4 regions of the Azospirillum sp. TSH20 genome follow, and region 1 is predicted to be linked to each of the others. Evidence: riboswitches for the same ligand, from Rfam matches in the RefSeq annotation. Region 1 holds a riboswitch; each other region holds the start of a gene.

Region 1 (7,141 bases):
AGCGTGGCGCGGCGCAGCGCGCGGACGATGTGCGGGGCGGCACCGCTGGCGACGATGTGACCACCGGCCTCGCGGCAGCGGTTCGCCAGGATGAACATCATCCCGATGGCGGCGGAATCGATGAAGGTGACGAAGCGCAGATCGATCGGGACCACCGGGCTGGCCGCGAAGTCCCAGTCGCGCAACATGTCGTGAAAGCGGGTGCCGTCCTCGTAGGTGCAGCGGCCGGACAGCAGGATGCCGTCGCGACCGCCGACGGTGGTGAAGGCATACTCCATCGGTGCTTTCGGTCCCCCTCCCCATCCCGCGCCGCCGTGGATGCGGCGCGAGACGCATGGGAACATGAAGGGTCGCGGCGGTGCAAGGATATGGTGGCAAATGCGGCCAATGCCGCCGTGCCTGCCGGTTTCCGCCGAACCGGGCTGGACAAACCGGGGTGGCGCCTCTATGTCGGGGGCGCTTCCGCCGTCACCGGTCCCGTCCCTTGACGGACGGCTCCCGGCACCGGCCGGAAGGCTTCCACAACCCGCAAACCCCGAACGCCGGCCCCAAGCGCCATCGGCCCCGTCCGATGTCGCGGAGCCGTCCCGTCGTTACCATGCCGCCGGCCACCCGGCTCAGGCATGCGGGGGATGCATCGTCGAAGGGAGGGTGCCGGCATGCACACCGATCCCCACACGCCGGATCTGCGGCCGGACGGCGCTGCCCACGCCCACGCCCAAGCCCGCCCGCATGCGGGTCCCGAGGCGGACGACGAACGTCCCTACGGCGTCGAGCCGGAGTTCGTGGAAGAGATCGTCGGCCTGCTGCGCGCCCGTGAACGCGAGGCCGTGCTGGCGCGGCTGGACGGGCTGCATGCCGCCGACATCGCCGACCTGATCGAACAGGCGGAGCCGGCCGAACGCGCCGACCTGATCGACCTGCTTCCCGCCGCGCTGGACGGCGAGGTGCTGTCCTACCTGAACCCCGATCTCCGCGAAGCGCTGATCGAACGGTTCGAGCCGCAGGAGCTGGCCGCCGCCGTCGCCGACCTCGACACCGACGACGCGGTGGAACTGATCGAGGATCTGGACGCCGAGACGCGCGCGCAGATCCTGGCGAACCTGCCCGACGCCGAACGCGCCCTGGTGCAGGAGAACCTGACCTACGACGAGGACAGCGCCGGCCGCATGATGCAGCGAGAGCTGGTCGCGGTGCCGGAATTCTGGACGGTCGGCAAGACCATCGACTTCGTGCGTGCGGCGACCGACACGCTGCCGGAGGATTTCTACGACATCTTCATCGTCGACCCGATGCACCGGGTGGTGGGGGCGGTGCCGCTGTCGCGCCTGCTGCGCCAGCGCCGTGCCGTGCGCATCGCCGATCTGGTGACCGGCGAGGTCGACTCCATCCCCGCCACCATGGAACGGGCGGAGGTGGCGAACCTGTTCCGCCAATATGCGCTGGTCTCCGCGCCGGTGGTCGATGCCGCCGGCCGGCTGATCGGCGTCATCACCGTCGACGACGTCGTCCGCATCATCGACGAGGAGGCGGAGGACGATCTGCGCAAGCTGAGCGGGTCGGGCGACACCGGCGTGTTCAGCGGCATCGCCGACATTGCCCGCAGCCGTGTCGGCTGGCTGACCATCAACCTCGCCACCGCCTTCCTGGCGTCCGGCGTCATCTCGCTGTTCGAGGGCACCATCGAGCAGATCGTGGCGCTGGCGGTGCTGATGCCGATCGTCGCCTCGATGGGCGGCAATGCCGGCACCCAGACGCTGACCGTCGTCGTCCGCGCGCTGGCGACGCACGACCTGTCGTCGGCCAATGCGCTGCGCGTGGTGGGCAAGGAACTGCTGGTCGGGTTGATCAACGGCGGCATCTTCGCGGTGATGGTCGGTGCGATCGCGCTGGTCTGGTACGGCCCGCTGATCGGCATCGTCATCGGGCTCGCCATGATCATCAATCTGGTCGTGGCGGGGCTGAGCGGTGCGCTGATCCCGCTGGGGCTGGAGAAGCTCGGCGTCGATCCGGCGGTGTCGAGCGCGGTGTTCCTGACGACGGTGACGGACGTCGTCGGCTTCCTGGCCTTCCTGGGACTGGCGTCGGTGTTTTTGTTGTAGGGGGCTCTTGATATGGGGGCGGCGGCCTCGCCGGCGGGAAGAACCGATTCCGCTTGTGGGGCCAGCGAAACATTGGCATAAGGCAAGCCATAGGCCTGGGGTGCCGTGCGGTGGTCGCGCGGCTGAGAACACACCCATCGAACCTGTCTGGGTAATTCCAGCGAAGGGAGCCGCCGCATGATCCATGCGCCAAAGTCATCTCCATTTTCGGCACATCCATCTTCCGTCTCCGGAATCCGTCCGTCCGCTGCCGGTCCATCCGTCGCCATCATCGGTGCCGGCTGCATCGGTCTCGCCATCGCCTGGAGGCTGGCGTCGGCCGGCTGCCGCGTCGATCTGTTCGAGCGGGGAGAGGCCGGGCGCGGCGCCACCCATGCCGCCGGCGGCATGCTGGCCGCCTGCGTCGAAACCGAACCGGGCGAGGAGGGGCTGCTGCCGCTGACCCGCGCCTCGCAGGCGCTGTGGCCGGACTTCGCCCGCGATCTTGAAGCCGCGAGCGGCATGGCGGTCGATCTGCGCAGCGAAGGCACCATGGTCATCGCGCTCAACGCTGACGATGCCGCCAAGGTCCGTTTCCTGCACGGTTTCCAGCGCGACCTGGGCCTGCCGGTGGAGTGGCTGAGCGGGGCCGAGGTGCGGCGGCGCGAACCCTTCCTGCAACCGGGCGTCGCCGGTGCCCTGTTCTGTGCCGGCGACCATCAGGTCGACAACCGCAAGGTCGCGGCCGCCCTGCGCCGCGCCGCTCTGGCCGCCGGTGCCCGCCTGCACGAACAGTGCGGCGAGGTGGCGCTGGCGGTGGAGGGCGGTCGCGCCGTGGGTGTGCGGGTTGCTGCAACATTGCACCGGGCCGACCGGGTGGTTCTGGCTGCCGGGGCATGGTCGGCCGGAGTGCCGGGACTGCCGCCCGCCGCCATGCCGCCGGTGCGGCCGGTGAAAGGGCAGATGGTCTGCCTGCGGATGGACCAGCGACTGCCGCTGCTGCGCCATGTGGTGTGGACGCCCGGCACCTACCTGATCCCGCGGCTGGACGGCCGGCTGCTGATCGGCGCGACGACGGAGGAGCGCGGCTTCGATGACCGTCTGACCGCCGGCGGGCAGTTCGCCCTGCTGGAGGGGGCATGGCGGGCGCTGCCCGGCATCGCCGAACTGCCGATCGAGGAGGCCTGGGTTGGGTTCCGCCCCGGCAGCCGCGACGATGCGCCGATCCTGGGCGACAGCGGCATTCCCGGCCTGATCCACGCCACCGGCCACCACCGCAACGGCATCCTGCTGACTCCGGTGACCGCCGACGGCATCGCCCGGCTGGTGCTGACCGGCGAGACCGACCCGCTGCTGCGCCCCTTCGCCGCCGACCGCTTCGTTGCGGCGGGAGCGGCGGCATGAGCGCCATCCGCATCAATGGCCGCGAAGAGCCGCTTTCCGCCGCGTCGCTGGCCGAGCTTCTGGCTGGTCGCGGCATCGCCGAGGGTGCGCAGGGGGTCGCCGTCGCGCTGAACGGCGCCGTCGTCCCCCGCCGCCGCTGGCCCGAAACCCGGCTCCAGCCCGGCGACAGCCTGGAAATCGTCCGCCCGATCCAAGGCGGCTGACCTTCCTACACCTCCCTCTCCCGCCCCGGGAGAGGGAAGGGGCCCAAGCGCAGCTTGGGAAGGGTGAGGGGTGGGGCAAGGATCAAAATCCAAGTTCGGACATCCCCTCACCCTCCCCACGCCTTCGGCGCGGGTCCCCTCCCTCTCCCGGGGCGGGAGAGGGCCTTCTAAAAGGCACTCCCCATGTCCCAATCCGACATCCTCACCATTGCTGGGCGCAACCTCGGGTCGCGCCTCTTCCTAGGCACCGCCGGCTATCCGAATCAGCAGGTGATGCTCGACGCGCTGGCGGCCAGCGGCAGCGAGCTGGTCACGCTGGCGATCCGGCGCATCAGCCTGGACGGCTATTCGGAAAGCCTCGTCGACGTGCTGGCCCGTGCCACTGCCGGGCGGCCGACCGGCCCGGTCGGGCTGCTGCCCAACACCGCCGGCTGCATGACCGCCAAGGAAGCCGTTCTGACCGCCCAGCTGTCGCGCGAGGCGCTCGATACGCCCTGGATCAAGCTGGAGGTCATCGGCGACCGCGAACTGCTCTATCCCGATGTGGAGGAACTGCTGCGCGCGACGGAGGAACTGGTCAATGACGGCTTCGTCGTGCTGCCTTATTGCAACGACGACCCCGTGACCTGCCGCAAGCTGGCCGATCTCGGCGCGGCGGCGGTGATGCCGCTGGGCGCCTTCATCGGCTCGGGCATGGGCATCCGCAACCCGCACGCCATCGAGACGATCTGCGCCCGCAGCCCCGTGCCGGTGGTGCTGGACGCCGGCATCGGCACCGCATCCGACGCCGCTCTGGCGATGGAGCTGGGCTGCGCCGCCGTGCTGCTGAACACGGCGGTGTCGAAGGCGCGCGATCCGGTGCGAATGGCGGCGGCGATGCGCGACGCGGTCAGCGCCGGCCGCGCCGCTTATCTGGCCGGCCGCATGCCGATGCGCGCCCATGCCGAACCGTCCAGCCCGCAGATGGGCCTGATCGGCAGCTGAGATCGGCAGCTGACCTATGGGGATACGGGCTTGATCCGGCGGGGCGGCTGTCGCAGGCTGTCCCGCGACGTCCCCTTGCCGGAGTGCTTCGCCTTGGCCGACACCTTCGTTCCCCGCGACCCCGACTGGAAGGCGCGCTGTCTCGCCTCCTTCGAACAGCAGCCGATCTGCCGGACTCTCGGCATCGAGTTGACGGCGGTCGAGCCGGGATTCTGCGAGATGCGGCTGCCGTTCCGCCCCGAGCTGACGCAGCAGCACGGCTTCTTCCATGCCGGCATGGTCAGCACGCTGGCCGACAATGCCGGCGGCTATGCCGCCTACAGCCTGATGCCGGCGGGCGCCGAAGTTCTGGCGGTGGAGTTCAAGATCAACCTGATGGCGCCGGCCAAGGGCGACGTCATGATCGCCCGCGCCCGTGTGGTGAAGCCGGGGCGCACCCTGACGATCACCCAGGTCGAGGTGTCGATGCTGGACGGCGGCGCGGAGAAGGATTGCGCCCTGATGCAGCAGACCGCCATCTGTATGTTGCCGAAGTGACGGTTCAACCGGTTCGAAAGGGTTCTCCGATGCTCTCTGCACGCCTGCTACCTGCCGCCCTTCTGCTGGCCGGCGGTTTCGCCGTACTGGCCGCCGCCCCGGCGGAGGCCAAGGATCCGCCATCCTGCGCCGCCATCTCCTTCCGCGCTCTGCCCGGCGGCGCGCCGGACGGCGAACAGGATGCCGGTCTCTACAAGTCGCGCTTCGGCAAGATCGAGGTGAAGGCCGACGTCAAGGGCGGGCAGGCGACCAACTATTATATGGTGCTGAACGGCAAGAAGGTGGACGGCCCGGCCACCCCGCCGAAGATGTCGGACGCCTGCCTGAAGTCCAAGCACGTCAAGCTGCCCTTCGCCAAGCAGCCGCAGGGCACCTGCACCGGCAGCCGCTTCCGCGTCGTCGTCGACCGCTCCAGCGGCAAGCCGGTCGCCGCCTTCTTCGGCCTGCAGGGCGAGGATTGGGCCTATTGCAGCGCGACGACGCTGTAGGAGTTAGACCCCCACCGAACCTCCCCCGCTCTCAGCGGACCCACGGTCCGCCTGCCGAGTCAGCACAAAGCGAAGCTTTGTGCGAGAGCTGGGCGGGGGAGGGACTGCCGCCACTCTCCCGCATCAGCACTTGTTCCCTCCCCCGCCCAGCGGGGGAGGGTTAGGGTGGGGGCATCGTCAGCCGACACCCCCCCCTCAGATCGCCAAAGCCTTCACCCGCTCGCGCAGCGTCTGCCGCGCCGCTTCCGCCTCGTTGCGGGCGGTGCCCAAGTCCCGCGCCAGCGCGTCCAGGCGGTTCTCCGCCTCCGCCATCTTGGCAAGCGTCCGCTTGTGCAGGTCGCTGCCCGCCGGCAGGGCCTTCAGGTTCTCGCGCAGGCGGTCCTGGTCGGCGATGCGCTCCGTCCGCTCGCGCTCCAACTCGGCGATGCGACGCTCCTTCTCGGCGACGGCGGCGCGCAGACCGGCCAGCGTGGTCAGCGCCTGACGAACCTCCGCCGGCAATTCGGGGGCGGAGGCGCGGGCGGCGATCTGGTCGGCGGTCAGGTCGGTCAGGACGATCCGCTCCTGCCGCGGCCGTTCCAGCGTGGCGGTCAGCGTCACCGTCTTGCCGGCCGGCACCGCCAGCGGCAGACGATAGGCGGTGGCGGTCGCCTCCGGCTTGCCGTTCGCCGGTTCGGCCAGGTCCCAGCCGGGACGGCGCGGATGCTCGATCACGACATCGCGGTCGGCGTCCGGGGCACCGGCCACCGTATAGGTCGTGCTCTGCCGGTCGATCACCGACAGGGTCAGCACACCGTCGGCGATGGTGGCGCGGGACAGCCGGCGGCTCGGCTTCTCCTCGCGGTCGACGGTCACTGCCTGATCGACGGCGAAGGACAGCAGCCGGCTCTCGCCCGCCGGCAGGGTCGCCATCCGGGCATCGCCGACATAAGCGCTGTTCGCCGAGCCTCTGTCATAGAAGGTCAGCAGCCCCGGCGGCAGGGCGGTGTCGCCGTCGTTGCGCAGCCGCAGGGAGGCCAGCGGGTGGCGGGCGTCGGTGGCCGGCTGGTAGAGCGCCACCCGCTCCACCGGCAGGGTGCTCGCGGCGATCGGCATCATCAGCGTCCCGCCATTCGGCACGCTGACCGGCTGCGGGTAATGGAACAGCACCTGGGCGCCCTCCGCCGCACCGGCCTCGGCACCCTGCACCGCGGCCATCGCCGGCGTTCCCGCGGCGCTGCCGTAGGGGGCGACCTTCGCCAGCGCTTCACCCATCGGCGCCGGAGCCGGCGCGCCGGGCATCGGCGCCGGAGCGGCCATGGCCGTGGCGGGCGGCGCCCCGGCACGCGAGGCCTCCGACTGCGACCGCATCGCCGGGCGGGCGTCGTTCAGCGTCACCGCTCCCTCGTCGGCGCTGGGCAGCACGCGGCCGAGCACCTCCACCGGCACCTCCGGCCGCTCGACG
Region 2 (7,141 bases), on a different contig from region 1:
ATCGGTGGTCGGCATGATCGTCCCAAACGGTTGCAGCCGGCTGTCGCAGGCGCGGCGCATCGGCGGCGCCCAGCCAGGACGGGCGTTCGTCGTCCGCCAGCGGTCCGGTCTGGGTGTTGAGATGCCGCGCCTGCTCGCGAATATCCAACAGGGTGGTGACCGCCAACTGCAGCAGCGGGGCCAGAACCATGGGGTCGGCCATTTCCGCCGCGCTCAGCGCGGCGAAGCGGTCGCGCACGATTTCGACCGCGTGTTCCACGCCGTCGCGCAGGGCGCCGGCCTCATGCGCCAGCCGCTCCAAATCCTCGCGCAGGGCGGAGATTTCGCATGCCTGCCGCAACTCGTGGAAGCCGATACCCGCTCCCAGGAGAGGCGCGGATCGCCGGTCCCGTGATGAACCAAAATCGTGAGGCATCGTGGCCTTACCCCGGTTCCAATCCCAGCCCGATGAAGGCGCCCGGCCGGCATGATGCGACGGTGCCCCCGTATGGCAACCCGCGCAACCGACGGCCGGTTCCAAAAGCCGACATGATGGCGCGAACTGCCGGAACCTCGGCGAAGTTGCACCAGTCACGGCCCGCCCCTGATCGGGCAACGATGTTTAGCGCCGTTGATGTCGTTTGGAAACCGTTTGCGCGTGATGGCCGCTTGTACTATTTTTTCGGCCCCAGGGGAATGGAATCCTTGCGATCCAACATCCAGGCGCTTCCCCGCCGCCATTTCATCTTGCCGGAATCCCATACGGTGTCGATCGACCGCTCGGAACTTGAACGGCTCCTTGCCGATCGCCCGGCAGGCAACCGCAGCGCCATGCAGGCGGTGCGCGAGAGCTACGCCGACATCGGGCTGATGCGTGAACGCGGCCTGTCCTGGGCCGAGATCTCCGATCTGCTGGCGAAGCTGGGCGTGACCGCCCGCGACAACCAGCCGATTTCGCCCGTCACCCTGCGCTCCGCCTTCTTCCTTGTCGGGAACGAGGGGCGCGGCGAGGCTGCCGACGACCATGCCGGCGCCTCCGTTATGCCGGCGGAGACGCTGGCTGCCGTCCACGAAGCCGCGCTGTCCGCCGGTTTGAACGACGCGGAGGAGGACGAAGCAGCCGACTCCGATGCGGAAGCTGTGGACGAGGCGCCGGTGTCGGCTTCCGAACCGGAACCTGTGGCGGAGGCTGCAGAGGAAGCGGTTCAGGACGCCGTCGCGGATACCGTGGCGGTGGATGAACCGGTAATGGAAGAGCCCGAGCCGGCTGGATCAGAGCCCGACGTCGCCGCATCTGCACCGCAGGCGGACGAGACCGAACCCGCCTCCCCCGCACCGGAGGACCTGCTCGCCCCGGCGATCCCGATTGCCGAGGATGGGCCGGCGGAGGAAGGCAGCGCCGACGACAGCGCGACGCAAGACGCCTCTTCCGACTCCAAGATCTCCAGGCCGGAACCACAGCCGGCCTCCAACCAGACCCCCGCGGCGGCTGCGCGGGACACCGGTTCGCCGGCGTCTCCGCCTGTGCCTCCCACGACGACCCAAGACGAATCAACGAACGCATACTGGAAAGGCGATCGCATGCTGGGCACGATCTTCGTCCTCAATGACCGCGGCGGCGTCGGCAAGACGCTGCTGTCCCATCACCTGATGGCGACTGCCATGCTGGAAGGCCTGCAACTGAAGGTCGTCGAGTACGAGGTGAACGAGCGTCTCGCCCGCCTGTTCGGCCCGGACGTGGTCGAACATCGCCGCATCACCCAGGACTTCATGAACATGATGGGGTCGGGCGACGGCTTCTACGAGTTCTGGGATCTGATCGGTCCGGAACTGCAGCGCGGCGGCCGTCTGTACGACTTCGGCGGCAACATCTCGCAGTGGTTCTTCAACTGGGCCGAGGTGTCGGGCTTCGACTATTACGTCGGCGACGGCGAACGGCTGACCTTCATGGTTCCGGTGACCGTCGACCTCGCCTCGCTCTCCACCGGCATGACGACGCTGGAGCGGGTGGCGACCATCGCCCCGAAGGCCAAGCGCGTCCTCGTCGAAAACGGCTTCTCCGGCCCCTTCTCGCAGCTTGAGGACAGCCAGTACGCCCGCCGCAAGGCCGAGATGGTGGAGCGCGAGGGCCTGCAGGTCATCTCCATGCAGCCCTGCACCGCTCCGGCCTGGGCGCGCCTGACCGGCCACCGGCTGGATCAGGTTGCGACGATGACCCGCGAGGATCTGGTGAAGCTGGGCATGACCCCGCCGGTCGCCTCCCGCTCGCTGATCATCATCCACGAATGGCTGCGCAACATGCGTCAGGCGCTGTCGCCCTACCTGCACGACGCCTTCCGCCAGACCCCGGCCACCGCCAAGGCGCGCTGAGGCTGGCCCGACAGGTCAGGTTGTTCTTGTTTCCGGAAGCCCTTCTCCCACCCAGGGAGAAGGGCTTTTCCGTCTCTACGCCGCGCTGCGGGCGGCACTGGGGCTGTAGAGGTCTTCCTTGACCGGTGCCACCGACCGCACCTGATAGCCGGGACGTGCGCTGAACCGGCGGTTGGCGCGTTCGGCCGCCTCGCGGTCTGATTCCGCCCACACCAGATAATTGCGCCCGCGTGCCCATTCAACCGCCAGCGGGTGGGTGGCGTCGATCTCGCCGATCTGCTGGTTCACCACGGTCACCAGCCATTCCTTGTCGCCGGGATTGCGCCGGTCGGTCAGCACCAGGATCTGCGGGCGGCGCTTTGACTGCGCTTCGGTCAGTCGCTGCTGCACCTCGACCTGCTTCTTGCGCAGTTCCACGATGTCCCGCGTCAGCTCCTCGATCTCGGCATGGAGGTTTTCCTCCTCGCGGTGCAGGCGGTGGATGGTGGCGTCCAGCTTGTCCAGCCTGTTGCGCACGCCGCGCACGCGCTGGCGCGCCTGCGACACCCGCTGTTCCACGGTCATCAGCACATTGCCGAGCCAGGCGCCGATCGCGACGATCGCCAGGACGATGATGAAGTTGATCATCATGTCGCGGCACCGGCCTTGGCGCGAGCGGTGGCGGGCGGCACCGGCACGCCCCCCTTGCCGCCGGTCCTCGCGTCCCCCCGCATGAAGGTCTTCTGGAACCCCAGCTTGAAGGGGAAGGCGACGTCGCACATCTGCTTCGCCTCGTCGAAACTGGAGGCCCAGACCTCCGCCACGTTGGCGCAGCGCCAGATCGGGTTCACGGGCCCGCGGTCGCCGGCGGCCCTTGCGGCGGCCGACGCCTTTTCCTGGGTGACGGTGGCGACGAACTTCATCAGGCCGGCCTGCGGGTCACCGACCTCATGCACGAACATCGGCGGCTGCTCGGCCAGCTCGCGGATCTGCTTTTCCGCCTTGCGGATGTCGCTTTCCAGCCGGTTGCGGTCGGATGACTGGCTGTTGCGGCGCTGAACCAGCTGGTTGACCCGGTTCTGAAGCTCCTGCGATTCCGCATGCAGCACATAGACGCGGTTCTCGATCTGCTCCAGACCGCTGCTCTTTTCCATGATGTTCGGCAGGAAATCCTTCAGCATCATGGCGACCGGGACAGCGGCCAGCATGATGATGACGATGGCGATCAGGAACAGGGTCGTGTTCGACATCCGCCCGCCCGTTCTCCTACCAAAGCCCGGCCCAAGGCCGGATCATCCGACGCGGAAGCTGCACCGGCGCAGTGGAATGAGGATCACCGAACAATCCAGGTCCGTCAACGAATCGTCACGGCTTGGTTCGAAATTCGACCCAAATGAAACGATTTGCTGCGGTTCAGGACAGCGCCATCTCCGCCACCCGTTTCACCGTGTCGCGCACCGGGCCCGGCCGGCGTTCGTCGCCCAGCGTGGTGAACCAGTGTTCCGGCGGATTGCGGCCGGCGGCGCGGCTCCAGGTCAGGGCGCGCAACACCGCCTCCGCCTCCGCCGTCGGCTTGATCGCGGGGTCGATGCCGTTCATCACCGCCCAGATCCCTGCCCAGCAGCGCCCGACCGACCAGGGGTTATAGCCGCCGCCGCCCACCACCAGCACCCGCGGCGCCAGCGGCAGCAGGGCCGCCACCGCATCCCACAGCGCGCGGTTGGACAGCTCCAGCCGGCTCAGCGGGTCTTCGGCCAGCGCGTCGGCGCCGGTCTGGATCACCATTGCCTGCGGACGGAAGGCACGGGCCAGCGGCAGCACCGCCGCCTCCATCACATGCTCCATCTCGCTGTCGTTGAAGCCCGGCGGCACCGGCAGGTTGCGGGCCATGCCGCCAGCGCGATCCTCCGCCTTGCCGGTGTAGGGCCAGCGACCATCCTCGTGGATGGAGATCGTCAGAACCCGATCGTCGTCGACGAAGGCCTCCTCCACCCCATCGCCATGGTGGGCGTCCAGATCGACGTAGAGCACCCTCTCCAGCCCATGGTCCAGCAGTTCCAGGATGCCCAGCACCGGCGCGTTGAAATAGCAGAAGCCGCTGGCCCGGTCGCGCCGCGCATGGTGGGTCCCCGCCGCCGGCGCATACACCAGACCGGCCGGCCGGTCGCCCAGGATCCGGGCTGCCTGCAGCGCCGATCCGCTGCTGTGGGCGGGCCGCCGGTACATCTCGGCGAAGATCGGGTTCTCCAGCTTGCCGAGATTGTGGCGGGCGGCGGTGGCTTCATCCACCCGCTGTTCCGCTTCCGCCCGCTTCAGCGCCGCGATGTAATCGGCGGTATGGAAGCGTGCCAGTTCCCGTTCGCTCGCCACATGGGTGTCGAGATAGACCTCGTCCGGCAGCCAGCCCATGGCGCGGCTGAGGTCGATGGCGGTCGAGACGCGCGGGATCGCCAGCGGATGTTTCGGCCCATAGGTCGAGCCGCGATAGATCTCGCCGCCGATGAACAGCGGGGTGCGAAAGGGCGTGGTCAGGGCTGGCACTCCATGATGCCCGCCAGAAACTAGGCGCGGCCACGCTCCGGTCAAGCGCCCGCTTCCACTGGCCGGCATCCACCTACCGGCTTCCACGGGCCGGAACTCCGATCCGGCAATGCTTGCGGTCGCGGATCGTCCGCGCCTATAGTCGCCGCCTTCACTGGGGGGAGCCGATGGGCGGCTGAGAGGTCCTGTTGCGGGACGACCCCTGGAACCTGATCCGGTTCATGCCGGCGTAGGGATCAGTGATGCGGGACCGCACCCACTCCTTTTCCGCCAGAACGACATGCTTGCGATGACGCCGCTTTCGGTGACGATCTCGCGCGCCCGGCTGACCTATGGCGGCACGCTGCTGTTCTCCGACCTGACGCTGGAGCTGCCGGCCGGCCGGACCACCTGCCTGCTGGGACCGAGCGGCGTCGGCAAGACCACCCTGCTGCGCATTCTTGCCGGGCTCGCCGAACCGGAACCGCCGACGCAAGTCGTTACCGGCGATGGAGAGCCGCTGGCCGGCCGCATCGCCTACATGGCGCAGCAGGACCTTCTGCTGCCCTGGCTGACCGTCCTCGACAATGTCCTGCTCGGCGACCGGCTGCGCCATCGCCGGCCCGGCCCGGCGCGGGTGGAGCAGGCCCGCGTATTGCTGGACCGCGTCGGTCTGGCGGGGCGGGAACGCGACCGCCCCGCCGCCCTGTCCGGCGGGCAACGGCAGCGGGTGGCGCTGGCCCGCACGCTGATGGAGGACAAGCCACTGGTCCTGATGGACGAGCCCTTCTCCGCGCTTGACGCCATCACCCGGCTGCGGCTGCAGGAGACGGCGGCGGAGACATTGGCCGGCCGCACCGTCCTGATGGTCACCCACGACCCGCTGGAGGCGCTGCGCATCGGCGACCGCCTGCATGTGATGACCGGCCGTCCCGCCGTGATGGGGCCGGCGCTGGAGCCGTCGGGCCCGGTGCCGCGCCGTGTCGACGATCCTGGCCTGCTGGCCCATCAGGCCGAGCTGCTGCGGAGGCTGGCGGAATGAAGGCGCTGCTGCGCGCCCTGGTCACCCTGCTGGTGCTGGTCGCCGGCTGGCAGGCGCTGGTCTGGGCCACCGGCCTGCCGCGTTACCTGCTGCCCAGCCCACTGGCGGTGGCCGACGCGATGCAGAGGCAGGCGCCCCTGTTGCTGACCCACGGCCTGACCACCCTGTCGGAGATCCTGATCGGGCTGGTGGCCGGCGTGGCGCTGGGCGGTGTCAGTGCCCTTCTGCTGGCGCGCTTCCGCACCGCGCGGCGCTGGCTGATGCCGCTGCTGCTGGTCAGTCAGGCGATTCCGGTCTTCGCCCTGGCGCCGCTGCTGGTCCTGTGGCTGGGCTACGGCATGGCCTCCAAAATCGCCATGGCGGTGCTGGTCATCTATTTCCCGGTGACGACCGCGCTGTTCGACGGGCTGCGGCGCACCGATCCCGGCTGGCTCGACCTTGCCCGCACCATGGGAGCCTCCCCCGCCGCCATCCTGTGGAGCATCCGCCTGCCGGCCGCCCTGCCCGCCTTCTGGTCCGGCGTGCGTGTCGCCGCCGCGGTGGCGCCGATCGGCGCGGTGATCGGCGAATGGGTGGGGTCGTCCTCCGGCCTCGGCTACCTCATGCTGCACGCCAACGCCCGCATGCAGATCGACCTTCTGTTCGCCGCCGTGCTGGTGCTGGGGCTGTTCGCGGTGACGCTGTACGCCGCCGTCGATGCGCTGGCCCGCCGCGCGCTGCCCTGGCAACCCGATACCCAACCTGCCGACGACGCCAACCCTTAAGCCGCCAACCCTCGAAGGGGGAGAGACACCCGATGAAGCACCTGCCGATGAAACACCTAATTGGCGCCGGCCTGATGGTCGCCAGCCTGATGACCTCGCTTCCGGCCCTGGCCCAGGACAAGCTGTCCGTGATGCTGGACTGGTTCGTCAATCCCGACCATGCCCCGCTGGTGGTGGCGCAGGAGAAGGGCTTCTTCAAGGATGCCGGGCTCGATGTGACGCTGACCGCCCCGGCCGACCCCAACGATCCGCCGAAGCTGGTCGCCGCCGGCGGCACCGACATCGCCGTCTCCTACCAGCCGCAGCTGATCCTGCAGGTGGACGAGGGGCTGCCGCTGGTCCGCATCGGCACGCTGGTGTCGACGCCGCTGAACTCCGTCGTTGTGCTGCGCGACGGGCCGGTGAAGACGCTGAAGGACCTGAAGGGCCGCAAGGTCGGCTACTCAATCGCCGGCTTCGAGGACGCCCTGCTCGGCGCCATGCTGGA
Region 3 (7,141 bases), on a different contig from region 1:
CGCCCAGGTCGAGGAGACTGCCGAGCGTGCCGAGACCAACGGCGATGGCAATGGCGAGGACCGTCGCCGCCGCCGCCGCCGCCGTCGGGGCCGTGGCCGTGATCGCGAGGAAGGCCGGGCCGAGGGCGACACCGCCGAGGGCGAGGGCGAGACGGAGGAGACCGAGGAGACCGTTCTGCCGATTGCCGCCGAGGCGATCCCCGGGGCCGCCATCTCCGAACCCGACGCCGACTCGGCTGAAGCCGAAGGCGACGACGAGGATGAGGACGGCGAGGACGAAACCGGCGCCGACGCCGGCGAGCGCAACGGCGAAGGCCGCAAGAAGCGCCGCCGCGGCAAGCGCGGTGGCCGTCGCCGGTCGCGCCGCGAGGGTGCGGAAGGCCTGGAGGGCGGCGAGGAGGCCGGTTCCGAGCAGCCCGCCGTTCCGGTTCAGGCCATTCCGGCCCCGGCCGAGGCGAGCGACCTCGACTGGATCCTGGCTGGCGATACGGCCCCGGCGGTCGAGCAAGCTCCGGTTCCGGTGACCGCCACCGAGCCGGCGGTGACCGCTCCGGCTCCGGCCGAAGCCGCCGCTGCGAAGGCTCCGGCCAAGAAGGCGTCGCGCAAGCGCAAGGCCGCTGCCGAGGCTCCGGCCGAGGCTGCCCCGGTGGCTGCCCCCGTGGCCGCTCCGGCGGTTGCCGAAGCCCCGGCCAAGGGCCGCAAGCGCAAGGCCGCCGCAGCGGTCGAAGCGCCGGTGGAAGCCGCTGCCGAAGCCGCGCCGGCCAAGAAGGCCTCGCGCAAGCGCAAGGCTGCCGCCGAGGCGCCGGTGGAGGCCGCTCCCGTGGCCGCTCCGGCCGCTGCCGAAGCCCCGGCCAAGGGCCGCAAGCGCAAGGCCGCTGCCGCCGCCGAAGCCCCGGCGGAGGTCGCGACCGACAAGGCTCCGGCCAAGAAGGCGTCCCGCAAGCGCAAGACCGCTGCCGAGGCTCCGGCGGAGGCCGCACCGGTCGCCGCCGCTCCGGCTCCGGTGCCCCAGCCCGCTCCGGCCGCCGAGCCCGCCAACGAGCCGGCTCCCGCCGGTGACGAGGACGAGGCAAATGCCAAGCCGCGCCGCGGCTGGTGGAAGCGGTAAGCCCAACGGCCCAACCGGGACCTCTGGAACGGGAAAAGGCGCCGCAAGGCGCCTTTTCCTTTTCCCGGACGTTATCACCCCTGCCACAGGACAGGTCGGACCATGAGCAAGGCCTTCACCCGCGAGAACGACACGCCGGACGACGACGAACTCGACGATCCGGCACCGCTGCCGCAGGGCTTCAAGAACTACATGACCCCGCCCGGCTTCCAACGCATGCAGGAGGAGTTGCGCCACCTGCTGCGGGTGGAGCGGCCGAAGGTGGTGGAGGTGGTGTCCTGGGCCGCCGGCAACGGCGACCGGTCTGAGAATGGCGACTATCTCTATGGCAAGAAGCGCCTGCGCGAGATCGACCGCCGCATCCGCTTCCTGAACAAGCGGCTGGAATCGGCGGTGGTGGTCAATCCGCAGGACCAGAAGAACCGCGAACAGGTCTTCTTCGGCGCCACCGTCACCTATGCCCGCGAGGACGGGTCGGAGAACACCATCACCATCGTCGGCGCCGACGAAGTCGACCCCGACCGCGGCCATGTCAGCTGGATCTCCCCCATCGCCCGCGCCCTGCTGAAAGCGCGGGAAGGCGATCTGGTCGACGTCCGTACGCCAGCGGGGATGGAGCAGGTCGAGGTGCTGGAGATCAGGTACGCGGGATGACGGAGGGGGCAGTAACCTGCCCCCTCCCCCTCCCTCACTCCGCCGCCGGCTGATAGATCTCCCCGCCCGACTCGCGGAACTTCTGCGACATCTCGGCCATGCCGGACTCTGCGGCGTCGCGGATTTCCTGCGTGATCTTCATCGAACAGAATTTCGGTCCGCACATCGAACAGAAATGCGCGGTCTTGGCGCCCTCCGCCGGCAGGGTCTCGTCGTGGTAGGCCATCGCCGTGTCGGGATCGAGCGACAGGGCGAACTGGTCACGCCAGCGGAAGGAGAAGCGGGCACGCGACATGGCGTCGTCGCGCAGCCGCGCCGCCGGGTGGCCCTTGGCGAGGTCGGCGGCATGGGCGGCGATCTTGTAGGCGATGACGCCGGCCTTCACGTCGTCGCGGTCGGGCAGGCCCAGATGCTCCTTCGGCGTGACGTAGCAGAGCATCGCCGTGCCGAACCAGCCAATCATCGCCGCACCGATGGCGCTGGTGATGTGGTCGTAGCCCGGCGCGATGTCGGTCACCAACGGCCCGAGCGTGTAGAAGGGCGCCTCGCCGCACAGTGCCAGTTGCTTCTCCACATTGTGCTTGATCTTGTGCATCGGCACATGGCCCGGCCCCTCGATCATCACCTGCACGTCGCGCGCCCAGGCGATCTTGGTCAGCTCGCCCAGGGTTTCCAGCTCGGCGAACTGGGCGGCATCGTTGGCGTCGGCCTGACTGCCCGGCCGCAGGCCGTCACCCATCGACAGCGCCACGTCATAGGCGCGGCAGATTTCGACAATGTCGGCGAAATGGTCGTAGAGGAAATTCTCGCGGTGATGCGCCAGGCACCATTTGGCGATGATCGAGCCGCCGCGCGAGACGATGCCGGTCACCCGCTTCGCGGTCAGCGGGATGTGGGCCAGCCGCAGGCCGGCATGGATGGTGAAGTAATCGACGCCCTGCTCCGCCTGTTCGATCAGCGTGTCGCGGAACAGCTCCCAGGTCAGATTCTCGGCCTTGCCATTCACCTTCTCCAGCGCCTGATAGATCGGCACGGTGCCGATGGGGACCGGGGAGTTGCGCAGGATCCACTCACGGGTCTGGTGGATGTCGGCGCCGGTGGACAGGTCCATCACGGTGTCGGCGCCCCAGCGGATCGACCAGACCATCTTCTCAACCTCCTCCTCGATCGAGGAGGTCACGGCGGAATTGCCGATGTTGGCGTTGATTTTGGTCAGGAAGTTGCGGCCGATGATCATCGGCTCCGACTCGGGGTGGTTGACGTTGGACGGGATGATCGCCCGCCCGCGCGCCACCTCGTCCCGGACGAATTCCGGGGTGATGAAGTCAGGGATCTCGGCACCAAAATCCTCGCCGTCGCGCCCCGATCCACTGGCGGCCTCCAGCGCTGCGGCGCGGCCCAGATTCTCGCGGACGGCGATGTATTCCATCTCCGCGGTGACGATGCCGGCGCGGGCGTAGGCCATCTGGGTCACTGCCCCGCCGCCCTTGGCGCGCAGCACGCCGCTGTCGGTGGTCTCAACGTCGCCACGCGCCAGGATCCAGTCGCGGCGGTGCTTGGCCAACCCGGCCCGCACGTCGATGGCAACCGACTCGTCGGTGTAAGGGCCGGAGGCGTCATAAACGGTCAGGGGCGGCTCGCCGCCCGACAGCGCGATCTCGCGCAGGGCGACGCGCAGGTCGGGAAAGCGCGTGCCGGACACATGTATTTTCCGCGACGACGGCAGCGGGCCGGTCGAGATGCGGATGGCGTTCTCGTTGAAGTCCTTAGGCATTGGGTTTCTCCGTCGGAGTTGGGCGGACAAACCCGGGACTGCGGACGGAGGTGCGGTATCTTCGTGCAGGCCGTTCCCCGGCATAGCGGGGGCGATGCGGCCGGACGGGGGCGTGGTCGGCCCGTCACGAGGTCCCTCCCTTCGCCGGTATGACCCGGATCAGGTTCGAAGGGTCACCACGCTGCCGGCGACGCTTGGCGCCGTCCGGCCGTTGGTATCTCAGCCCCCTGTCGGGACCCCCCTGGAATGCGCCCATCCTGCCGACGACGGACGCGCCTGTCAAAAGGAAAGCGCCGCGGACGATCCGTCTGCCATATTGTGGAAATGCGCTACATCCAGCGCTTCGACCGCACATAGACCATCGGCAGCAAGGCCGACAGCAGCATCAGCCCCAAGGCGCTGGCATAGCCGAAGGGCGAATGGCTGCCGGGCATGTCGGTGAAGTTCATGCCGCCGATGCTGGCGACCAGGGTCGGCGGATAGAGCAGGACGGTCAGCACCGACACGATCTTGACGATCTCGTTCTGCTCGACATTGATCTGTCCCAACGCTGTATCCAGCGCCAGCGCGACCTTGCCGGCCAGGAAACGGGCATACTGGTCGAGCCCGCGCAGGTCCTGCAGGGTGGTCTTGGCCCAGCGCCGCGTCGCCTTGCCCGAATGCCAGCCGTCGCCGCGCGCCAGAAAGTCGGTCATGCGGGTAAGGCTGGCCAGACTGACCCGCGCCTTGCCGATCAGATGGCCGGCATGGCCGATGCGCTTCAGCGTCTGGGCATCGTCCAGCGTCTCGCCGCGGGAGCGCAGCTTGCGCCCGCGGAAATAGCGGCGGTTCAGCGCATCCAACTCCACCCCGGTCCGCCGCAGCACGACGGAGGTGCGGTCGATCATCCCATCCACCAGCGCCGCCAGAACCAATTCGCCACGGGCGGCCGAGATCTCGCCATGGGTGGCGCGGCGGCGAAAGGCCAGCAGCGCCTGCGGATCGATGTCGTGGATGGTCACCAGCCGCCGCCCGGCCAGCACAAAGCTGACGGTGGCGATGCGCGGCTCGTCGGTGTCGGCCCAGACCAGCGCGGTGACGGTCATGGTCAAGGCGCCGCCGGTCACGCGGAGACGGCTCGACTCCTCGATCTCCGCCATCTGCTCGCGGGTGGGCAGGCCCGTTCCGATCAGCGCCTCCGCCCGCGCCAACTCTTCGGACGTCGGATTGATGAGGTCGAGCCACACGGCGGAGTCGGGCAATGGCGCCGCCTCCTCCGCGGCAGCCTCCCTGACCCAACGCAGCAGACCGCCGTCATTGACGAAGACATGCAGCAAGGCTGTGCTCCTTGCGTCGGTAATCCGCCCCTCTCCCGCCCCGGGAGAGGGCAATTTACGTCAGCCGACCGCCGCGTCGCGGCTTAACGGGTGGCGGCACCTTCTCCCCATTGTCGAGGTCCAGCGCCGCACCCTCGGCCTTCAATGCCTGTTCCAGCTTGCGCCGGAAGGCGCCGCCGTCCCGCTTGGCGTCCAGGAAATGGCCGACCGCCTCCTTCGCCGCGTCGCTGTCGTAGGGAACCTTGCCCAACGCCGCCAGCTTGGCGCGCTCCACCAGCTTCGGGTCCATCTTCTCGCGGATGGCCTTCATCTGGCGGAGCAAATCCTTGCGCAGGTCGGACATCAGTCCCCCTTATTCCGGCGTCAGGCCTTGCCGATCAGGGTGCCGGCGCCGCCCTCGGTGAAGATCTCGAGCAGCAGCGCATGCGGCACGCGGCCATCCAGGATAACAGCGGCGTCGACGCCCTGCTCCACCGCGCCGATGCAGGTCTCGATCTTCGGGATCATGCCGCCCGAGGCGGTGCCGTCGGCGATGGCCTTGTGGGCATCCGCCAGCGACATCTTCTCGATCAGCTTCTTTTCCTTGTCGAGCACGCCGGCGACGTCGGTCAGCAGGAAGAAGCGCGCCGCCTTCACCGCCGCCGCGACCGCACCGGCCGCCGTGTCGGCGTTGATGTTGTAGGTGTCGCCGTTCACGTCGAAGCCGACCGGCGCGATCACCGGGATGATGTCCGACTTGGCGAGGGCCTGCAGAATCTCCGGGTTCACCTTGTAGGGTTCACCGACGAATCCCAGGTCCAGCACCCGTTCGATGTTGCTGTCGGGATCGCGTTGCACGCGCTCCAGCCGGCGGGCGGTGATCAGGTTGCTGTCCTTGCCCGACAGGCCGACGGCGCGGCCGCCGGCGCTGTTGATGGCGGCGACGATCTGCTTGTTGATGGAGCCGGCCAGCACCATCTCGACCACCTCGACCGTCTCCTTGTCGGTGACGCGCAGGCCGTCGATGAAGCTGGACTTGATCTTCAGCCGCTCCAGCATCTGGCCGATCTGCGGCCCACCGCCGTGGACGACCACCGGGTTGATGCCGACCTGCTTCAGCAGCACGATATCGCGCGCGAACAGCTCCGCCAGACCGGCGTCGCCCATGGCGTGGCCGCCGTACTTGATGACGAAGGTGCTCCCGGCATAACGGCGCATGTAGGGCAGCGCTTCGGACAGGGTACGGGCCTTGGCGAGCCACTCGTCACGGGTGGGAGTCTGCACGGGAGGATGCCCTTTGTCGGGATGGAGTGTCGGGTCTCTTTAACGGAAAGGCCGGCCGGTTGCCTAGGGGGCAATTTAACGGTCACATACCCCCACGCCTGCCTCCCGCGGTCGCCGCCGCGGTACAGCCGGCCGGACGCCACAATCCGGCCAGCCGCGTCATCGGCTGCGTCAGCGCGGTGACCGCCACCGCCATCAGCACCATCGCAGAGAAACAGGGACCGGACAGTACGCCGGCCTCCAACAGAACGGTCAGCACGATCACCTCCATCAGCCCCTTGCACGGCATCAGCGTGCCGAGCCTGAGCGCGTCCGGCCAGGACTCGCCGGTCCAGCGGGCGGGCAGCGTGGTGCCGGCCATCTTACCGGCGAACGTGGCGAGGCTGGCGAGCGCAAAGACCGTCCATTGCGCCGGGTCGTCCAGCGTCAAATTCACCTTCAACCCGGTCAGCGTGAAGAAGAAGGGCAGCAGGATCAGCGTGGCGAAATGCTCCAGCCGGTCGAGGATGGCGGCCGCATAGCGGCGCGGCATGGCGCTGCCTGCGATGAAGGCGCCCAGGATGTAATGCAGTCCGATCAGTTCGGTCACCGCCGCCGAAGCCAGCAGCGCCGCACAGGTCACCACCACCGCGGTATCGCCCATCCGCCCATCCGGCGCCACCCGCTCCAGCAGACGGTCCAGCAGCGGGCGCACGACCAGGACCGTCGCCCCGACATAGGCGAAGCCAAGCAGCCCGACTTTCGCGACCGCCCAGGGATCGCCGCCGCCATCGGCCGTGGACCATGCCAGAACCGCGGTGATCAGCAGCCAAAGCAGCGCGTCGTTCACCGCGGCATAGCCCAGCGCCAGACGCCCGACCCGGTCGCCGAGCAAATCCATCTCGCGCAGGATGGCCCCCAGCACCGGCAGAGCGGTGACGCCGACGCAGATGCCGAAGCCGGCGGCGAACAGGCCGGGAGTCGCATGCGGTCCGGTCATGCCGGGAAAGGCGCCGGCCAGCCACCAGCCCAAGGCGCCGCCCAACA
Region 4 (7,141 bases), on a different contig from region 1:
GCGCGTGCCGCGCTCTGCTCGGCCAGCAGCACCGCGGTGCCCGCGGCGGCGATGCGGCCGACGGCGGAAAAGACCTCGTCGGCCAGCTTGGGCGACAGGCCGAGCGACGGCTCATCGAGCAGCAGCAGGCGTGGCCGGCCCATCAGCGCGCGGCCCAGGCTCAGCATCTGTTGCTGACCACCGGACAATCGCCAGGCGCTCTCGCCGCTCTTGACGGCGAGGTCGGGGAACAGGGTGAAGACGCGCTCGACATCTTGCGCGCGGTCGCGGGCGGCGGGCAGGCCGGCGACCTCCAGATTGTCGCGCACGCTCATGCCGGGGAAGACCCGCCGCCCCTCCGGCACATAGCCGATGCCGCGCCTCACCCGCGCCTCGGTCGCCAGCGGGCCGAGATCGGCGCCGTCGAACCGCAGTTCCCCCCGTGCCTGCACGAGGCCGAGCAGCGCCTTCAGCAGCGTCGACTTCCCCGCCCCGTTGGCGCCGAGCAGCGCCACCGTCTCCCCGGCCGCGACGGTCAGCGACACGCCGTCGAGCGCAGTGGCGCCGCCATAGCCGGCGGTCAGGTCGCGGATGGACAGCAGCGGGCTCATGCCGATCCCGCCCGGCCCAAGTATGCGGTTGCGACCGCCAGGTCCCGGCGCACGCCACCGGCCGGGCCGTCATAGATCACCCGCCCACGGTCGAGGCACAGCACCCGGCCGGCGAGCGGCAGCAGGAATCCCATGTCATGCTCCACCAGCAGGATCGCCATCCCTTCCCCAGCCAGATCGCGCAGCAAAACCGCCAGTTCGGCCTTTTCGCCGTCGGTCAGTCCGGCGGCGGGCTCGTCCAGCAGCAGGACCGACGGGCGGCGGACCAGGGCGCGGGCCAATTCCACCCGCCGCCGCAGTGCCGCCGGCAGCCCGTCGCAGGATTGCCCGGCAAGATCGCCGACGCCCAGCCGGTCGAGCGCCCAGCGCGCGTGCGCCTCGGCCGTCGCGGCGTCCGGATCGAAGGCGAGACGGGCGGCGGCCACCGCCTCAAGCACCCCCGCTCCGGTGGGAAGCAGGGCCGCCTGGAAACTGCGGGCCAGTCCGGCACGGGCCAGCCGGTCGGCGCGGGCGCCGGTGACGTCCTGCCCGCCGAGCCGCACCCGCCCGGCATCCGGCCGCTCCAGCCCCGACAGCAGGTTGATGACCGTGGATTTGCCCGACCCGTTCGGCCCGATCAGCCCGGTGATGGTGCCCGGCCGCAGGTCCAGCGACACACGGTCCACCGCCCGCACGCCGCCGAAGGACTTCCGCAAGCCCTCGACCGCCAGCCCCTCCAGCAGGGCGGGCGGCGGCGGCTCCCTCGCCTCCACCGGCGAACAGGGCTTGCCGCCGTACAGGCGGGCTGTGAGGCGGTGGAGGAGCCCGGTCAGCCCGTCCGGCGCCAGCACGACGGTCAGCAGCAGGGCGGCGCCGTAGATGACCAGATAGCCACGCTCCAGGAAGCGGAACCATTCCGGCAGATGCAGCAGCAGCACGGCACCCAGCACCGCCCCGGCCATCCGCCCCCGACCGCCGACGATGGCGATGGTGAGGATGGAGACCATGACCGGGAATTCCAGCACCTCCGGCGAGACGACGCGCTGGGTATGGACGGCCAGCGCTCCGGCCGCCCCGGCGAAAACCGCGCTGATGCCGAAGGCCACCAGCCGCAGCCGGCCGACATCCAGCCCCAGCGTTCCCGCAGCCAGCGGATCGTCGCGCAGCATGGTCAGCGACCGGCCAAGCCGTCCGCGCGCCAGCCGCCAGCCGCTCAACCCACCGAGCGCCACCAGCCCCCAGACCAACCCGGCCATCGGCAGCCCGCGCGGCACCGCCCAGCCGAACAGCACCACCGCCGGCACCCCGGCGAGCCCGTTGGAGCCGCCGGTCAGTTCCGGCAGATTCACCGCCAGCAGATGGAGCACCTGCGCGATCCCCAGCGTCGCCAGGGCGAAGTAATGCGATTCCAGCCGCAGCACCGCCAGCCCGACCGGCAGCGCCAGCAGCAGCGGAACCAGCATCGACAGCGGAAAGGTCGCCTCGAAGCCGAGGCCGTAGCGGCTGCCGAGGATGCCGGTCACATAGGCGCCGACGCCGAAGAAGGCGCCTTGCGCCAGCGACAGCGCACCACCCAGGCCGAAGACGATCTGGAAGCCGAAGGTCGCCAGCGCATACACACCTGCGACGGTCAGGACGCGCAGGCCATAAGGCGAGGCAAAGGCCAGCGCGTAAACCAGCAGGGCGAGGGCGCCGGCGGTGAGAATGACGACCGACCGACGCTCAACCACGGCGGCGCACCGCTTCGCCGAACAGCCCTTGTGGCCGCAGCACCAGAATCGCCAGCAGCGTCAGGTACAAGGCCCCCAGCGCCACCGGGTAGGACAGCACCGACGACACCCCCACCTCGAACAGCGCGATCAGCAGCGCTCCCACCACCGCCCCCGGAACGGACCCCCAGCCCCCCACCGTCACCGCAATGTAGGCCTTCAGGATCAGATCTCCACCCGAGGTCGGCGTGACGAAATATCGGTTGGCCAGCAGCAGCCCCGCCGCCCCGGCGCAGGCCGCGCCGATGGCGAAGGTCACCAGGATCATGGCGGTGACCGGCACTCCGCAGGCGCGCGCCATCTCCGGATCCTGCGCCGTCGCCCGCAGCCGGCGGCCCAACTGCGTGCGGGCAAAAACCCATTGCTGCACCCCGATCAGCAGGGCCGCCACCGCGACGATGGCGAGCGACTGCTCCGGCACCGCCAGCCCGGCGATGTGCAGCGTTTCGTCCCCGAACAGCGGCGGTGCGGCGCGCGGCTCCGGCCCAAACAGGATGGCGGCCCCGTTCTGCAGGATGATGCCGACCGCGATGGTGCTGATGAAGACCGAAACCGGCGGCCGGCGGCGCAGCGGCAGATAGGCGGCCAGGGCCAGCAGCAGACCCAGCGCCGCCATCAGCACCAGCACCACCGGCAGCAGGACGATGCCCGGCAACGGGATCAGCGGCGCCAGCGCCACCGCCAGCAGCCCGCCGGCCATCACGAGGTCGCCCTGGGCGAAATTCACCGCCGAGGTGGCGTTCAGCACCAGCACGAAGCCAAGCGCCACCAGGGCGTAAGCCGCCCCCAGCGCCACCCCGTTGACCAGCAGTTGAAACGCCGCCATCCGCTCACTTCGCCGCGAGCGTCGGGTCGTCGTACCGCTTCACCAGCTTCGGCACGCGGCTGGTCCCGTCATAGCAGACGATGACGGCGGAATGGGCCATGTTGCCCTTGCCGTCGGACTTGTAGGTCATGGCGAGTCCCTTGAAGGTCTCCGCCGACAATGCTTTTCGGATCGCGTCCGGCGTCCGGGCGCCGGCCTTCACCGCCTCCAGCACCATCGTCATGCCGTCATACTGGCCGAGCGCGAAGGCGTCCGGCTCCTTGCCGAAGGCGGTCCGGTAGGCGTCGGTGAAGGCCTTGACCTCCGGCGTATCGCCGGAAATCGGCGAGGCCGCGGTTTCGGCGCAGACGCCCTTCAACTCCGCCGGTTCCAGCAGGGCCGCGGTGCTCGGCTGATGCATGGCGGAACCGGCGACGATCGGCAGGGTCACGCCGCTGGATGCCGCCTGCCGCAGCAGCAGCGCCGTCGGGCCGGAATGCAGATGCAGCACCAGCACGTCCGGCTTGGCGGCCAACGCCTTGGTCAGCACCGGCAGCAGGTCCTTGGCCGCCGGGTCCACCCCCTCCTCGAACACCGGGGTCACGCCCAGCGCCTTGAAGGCGGCGTCGAGATGGGTCTTGCCGCTCTGCCCATAGGCGGTGGTCTGGTAGATGATCGCCGGCTGCCGCTTGCCCAATTCCTCCACCACATAGCGGGCGTGGGCGGACTTGGTCACGGCGTCGCCGGGGAAGAAGCGGAAGACCCAGGGGTTGCCCTGCTCGGTGATCGACGCGGTGCCCGACACGGTGACCAGCGGCAGCTTCAACTCCTGCGCCAGCGGCAGCATCGCCAGCATCTGGGTGCCGAGCATGCTGGCGGCGACCGCCCCGACGGTTCCACTGCCGGCCGCCCGCTCCAGCGCCGTCACCGCCGCCTCGGGCGACGTGCCGGTGTCGACGACTTCCGACACGATGGCGACGCCGGCCGGCGTCTGCTTCAGCGCCAGGACCGCGCCGTTCCGCTGGCTGGTGCCCTCCAGCGACAGGAATCCGGTCAGCGGAACCAGCACCGGGAAGGACAGCGTGTCGTCGGCCCGCGCCGCCGGAGACAGGCAGGAGGTGGCCGCCAGCAGGCCGATCAGAAGGGGAAGTGCGCGCCGCATGACCGAAAACTCCTCAACTCGCGCCGGCAACCGGAGCGACGCGGAGGGGACGGGGCGTTTGCGGCTGATCCGTCGGGTTCCGGTCGGCTCCCTTCGCCGGCATGACCCGGATCAGGTTCGATGGGTGTTGTCTCAGCCCCCGCATCCGCCGATCCGGCGAAAGGCAGGGGCACCCCAGCCGTGAACAGGCGGCGAGAGTGTCGCCGCCGGCCCCATCCTGTCAAGAACCCAGCCGGCGACGCGCCACCAGCGTTTCACGATGCAGGATGTAGAGCCCGCTGCCGATGATGACCATGGCGCCGGCGATCACCGGCGCGGTCGGCAAATCGCCAAACACCAGCCAGCCGAACAGGCTGGCCCAGACCATGCCGGTATATTCGAAGGGCGCCACCACCGCCGGCGGCGCGCGACGGAAGGCCTGGGTCAGCAGCACCTGCGCGCCGGCGCCGATCGCGCCGACCAGCGCCATCAGCCCCAGCGCGAAACCGGTCGGCGCCGTCCACACCGGCACCGCCAGCGCCCCACTGACCACCGTCGTCGTCAGCAGCAGATAGAGCACGATGGACGCGCTGGTCTCCGTCCGCGACAGGCCGCGCACGGCCAGCGCCGCCAGCGCATAGAACAGCGCGGCGCAAAGCCCGACCAGCACCGGCACCAGCGGCGCCCCGGCCGACGGCTGCGCCATCACCACGACGCCGCCGAACCCGATCACCACCGCCGCCCAACGGCGCCAGCCAACGGGCTCCCCCAGCAGCGGGGCAGACAATGCGGTGATGAACAGCGGACCGGCGAAGCTCAGCACATAGACGTCGGCCAGCGGCAGTTCGCGGAACGCATAGAAGAAGCATCCCATCGAGATCAGCCCGGCGAAGGCCCGCCAGACATGTCCCCAGGGCCGTCGCGTCCGCATCGCCGCGATTCCGCCGCCGCGCCACAGCGTGTAGCCGCCCACCAGCAGGAAGGCGACCAGCGAGCGCACGAACATCAGCTGCGGCACCGGGTAATCGGCGGTCAGGAACTTGATGAGCGTGTCCATCGCCGCGAACAGCAGGATCGCACCCAGGAAGCAGCCGACGGCATAGGGGACCGAATCGGCCTCGGCTGGCAGCAGGTCGGCGGTCTCGGCGTCGGTCATGGAGTTGGTTCGGAAGGGCAATGGCGGAGGTTGCCCACATTATGGGCAAACGCTTCTGCGTCCCAATGCCGCAACCGCAGGTCTGGTAGGCGTGGGGTTTTGGAAGTGATGGCTGGCGATGCCTCACCTTGTCAGCACCATCACCAGCCGCTCCACCGGTGCATCGCTCACCAGATGCGACTCGACGATCTCGTCGATGTCCTCCACCGTTTCCGGCCGGTACCAGATGCCCTCCGGATAGACCACCATCAGCGGCCCGGCGGAGCAGAAGCCGAGGCAGCCCGTTATCGCCATGCCGACATCGGCCAGACCCTTCGCCTGGATTTTCTGGTCGAGCCGCTGCCACAGCGGGTGGGCGCCCTTGGCGGCACAGCTGCCGCGCGGATGGCCGGGCGGGCGCTGCTGGGCGCAGCAAAAGACGTGGTGGCGAAAGGTCTGAGGAATGTCGAACGGCATCGGGCATGCTCCATAACCATAAAATTCCTATGGTTTAGAAGCATGCCAGATTGCTGCGCTGCGGCAAGAGTTTTTGAAATCCTTCTAACCCACGGCAGCCGCAGTGATTCCGGCGCGATGAAATGCTTGGTCGGCAGAGCATTGGCGGTTAAGAATCCGCGGCAAGGGGCAATCCAGGAGACGCCGGTGCTGCTGAGCGGATCGGGGAAGGGCCAGCCGGGCGCCGTGCCGGGCTGGGTCGGGTATGCGCTGCTTCCGGTTCTCAACCTCGTCGCGGCCTTCGTGCTGTCGGGGCTGGTGATCCTGGTGATCGGCGAGAATCCGGTCGACGTGCTGTCGCTGCTGCTGTCGGAGGCTCTGGGCTACCCGGAGGCCATCGGCTACACCCTTTATTACACCACCGACTACATCTTCACCGGGCTGGCGGTCGCCATCGCCTTCCATTGCGGGCTGTTCAACATCGGCGGCGAGGGGCAGGCCTATCTCGGCGGGCTCGGCGCCGGGCTGGTGGCGCTGGCGCTGACCGGCTGGCCCTGGCCGGTGGTGGCGCTGCTGGCGGTATTGGCGTCCGCCCTGTTCGGCGCCGCCTGGGCCTTCATCCCAGCCTGGCTGCAGGCCAAGCGCGGCAGCCACATCGTCATCACGACGATCATGTTCAACTTCATCGCCGCGTCGATCATGACCTGGCTGCTGGTGGACGTGCTGATCCGCCCCGGCAGCCAGTCGCCGGAAACCCGCGAGTTCGATCCCGGCGTCTGGCTGCCGTCGATGGACCGGGCGCTGGGCTGGTTCGGCATCACCATCCCGGCCTCGCCGCTGAACCTGTCCTTCCTGTGGGCGCTGGCCTGCTGCTTGCTGTTCCACATCTTCCTGCGCCGGACCCGCTGGGGCTACGAGCTGCGCACGGTGGGCCGGAATGAGCGGGCGGCGGTTTATGCCGGCATCTCGCCTTCGCGGAACATCATCATTGCCATGCTGCTCTCCGGTGCGCTGGCCGGCTTCGTCGGCGTGAACGAGATCCTGGGCGTGCAGCACCGGGTGATCCTGAACTTCACCGGCGGCGTCGGCTTCGTCGGCATCGCCGTGGCGCTGATGGGGCGCAACCACCCGGTCGGGATCATTCTGGCCGCCTTGCTGTTCGGGGTTCTGGCGCAGGGCGGCGGCCAGCTGTCCTTCGACTACCCCACGATCAACCGCGAGCTGGTGATGGTCATCCAGGGTCTGGTCATCCTGTTTGCCGGCGCG

Evidence for each region. A riboswitch is a leader RNA that binds a small molecule or an ion and turns the genes downstream of it on or off. The one in region 1 is predicted to bind thiamine pyrophosphate.
Region 2: linked by a shared signal. The riboswitch ahead of TSH20_RS15860 (ABC transporter ATP-binding protein) and the one ahead of thiO (glycine oxidase ThiO) in region 1 are both predicted to bind thiamine pyrophosphate.
Region 3: linked by a shared signal. The riboswitch ahead of thiC (phosphomethylpyrimidine synthase ThiC) and the one ahead of thiO (glycine oxidase ThiO) in region 1 are both predicted to bind thiamine pyrophosphate.
Region 4: linked by a shared signal. The riboswitch ahead of TSH20_RS01080 (ABC transporter substrate-binding protein) and the one ahead of thiO (glycine oxidase ThiO) in region 1 are both predicted to bind thiamine pyrophosphate.

Annotation. Positions count from the first base shown of each region.
Region 1 covers NZ_LGQU01000150.1:5,046-12,186, reverse strand. The annotation lists gene TSH20_RS31795 (STAS domain-containing protein) at 1-278, opposite strand, end outside; gene mgtE (magnesium transporter) at 660-2,102, shown strand; TPP riboswitch at 2,189-2,288, shown strand; gene thiO (glycine oxidase ThiO) at 2,280-3,485, shown strand; gene thiS (sulfur carrier protein ThiS) at 3,482-3,688, shown strand; gene TSH20_RS31775 (thiazole synthase) at 3,872-4,672, shown strand; gene TSH20_RS31770 (PaaI family thioesterase) at 4,766-5,209, shown strand; gene TSH20_RS31765 (hypothetical protein) at 5,239-5,697, shown strand; gene TSH20_RS31760 (hypothetical protein) at 5,893-7,141, opposite strand, start outside.
Region 2 covers NZ_LGQU01000054.1:7,283-14,423, reverse strand. The annotation lists gene TSH20_RS15885 (hypothetical protein) at 1-415, opposite strand, end outside; gene TSH20_RS15880 (hypothetical protein) at 685-2,349, shown strand; gene TSH20_RS15875 (hypothetical protein) at 2,425-2,979, opposite strand; gene TSH20_RS15870 (hypothetical protein) at 2,976-3,578, opposite strand; gene TSH20_RS15865 (acetoin utilization protein AcuC) at 3,742-4,914, opposite strand; TPP riboswitch at 5,017-5,123, shown strand; gene TSH20_RS15860 (ABC transporter ATP-binding protein) at 5,159-5,890, shown strand; gene TSH20_RS15855 (ABC transporter permease) at 5,887-6,654, shown strand; gene TSH20_RS15850 (ABC transporter substrate-binding protein) at 6,702-7,141, shown strand, end outside.
Region 3 covers NZ_LGQU01000048.1:51,776-58,916, reverse strand. The annotation lists gene TSH20_RS13960 (ribonuclease E/G) at 1-1,108, shown strand, start outside; gene greB (transcription elongation factor GreB) at 1,211-1,762, shown strand; gene thiC (phosphomethylpyrimidine synthase ThiC) at 1,797-3,536, opposite strand; TPP riboswitch at 3,656-3,789, opposite strand; gene TSH20_RS13945 (CorA family divalent cation transporter) at 3,866-4,852, opposite strand; gene TSH20_RS13940 (hypothetical protein) at 4,908-5,195, opposite strand; gene argB (acetylglutamate kinase) at 5,216-6,115, opposite strand; gene TSH20_RS13930 (cation:proton antiporter) at 6,198-7,141, opposite strand, start outside.
Region 4 covers NZ_LGQU01000002.1:39,623-46,763, reverse strand. The annotation lists gene TSH20_RS01095 (ABC transporter ATP-binding protein) at 1-590, opposite strand, end outside; gene TSH20_RS01090 (ATP-binding cassette domain-containing protein) at 587-2,299, opposite strand; gene TSH20_RS01085 (branched-chain amino acid ABC transporter permease) at 2,292-3,164, opposite strand; gene TSH20_RS01080 (ABC transporter substrate-binding protein) at 3,169-4,305, opposite strand; TPP riboswitch at 4,377-4,492, opposite strand; gene TSH20_RS01075 (DMT family transporter) at 4,526-5,440, opposite strand; gene TSH20_RS01070 ((2Fe-2S) ferredoxin domain-containing protein) at 5,564-5,896, opposite strand; gene TSH20_RS01065 (ABC transporter permease) at 6,083-7,141, shown strand, end outside.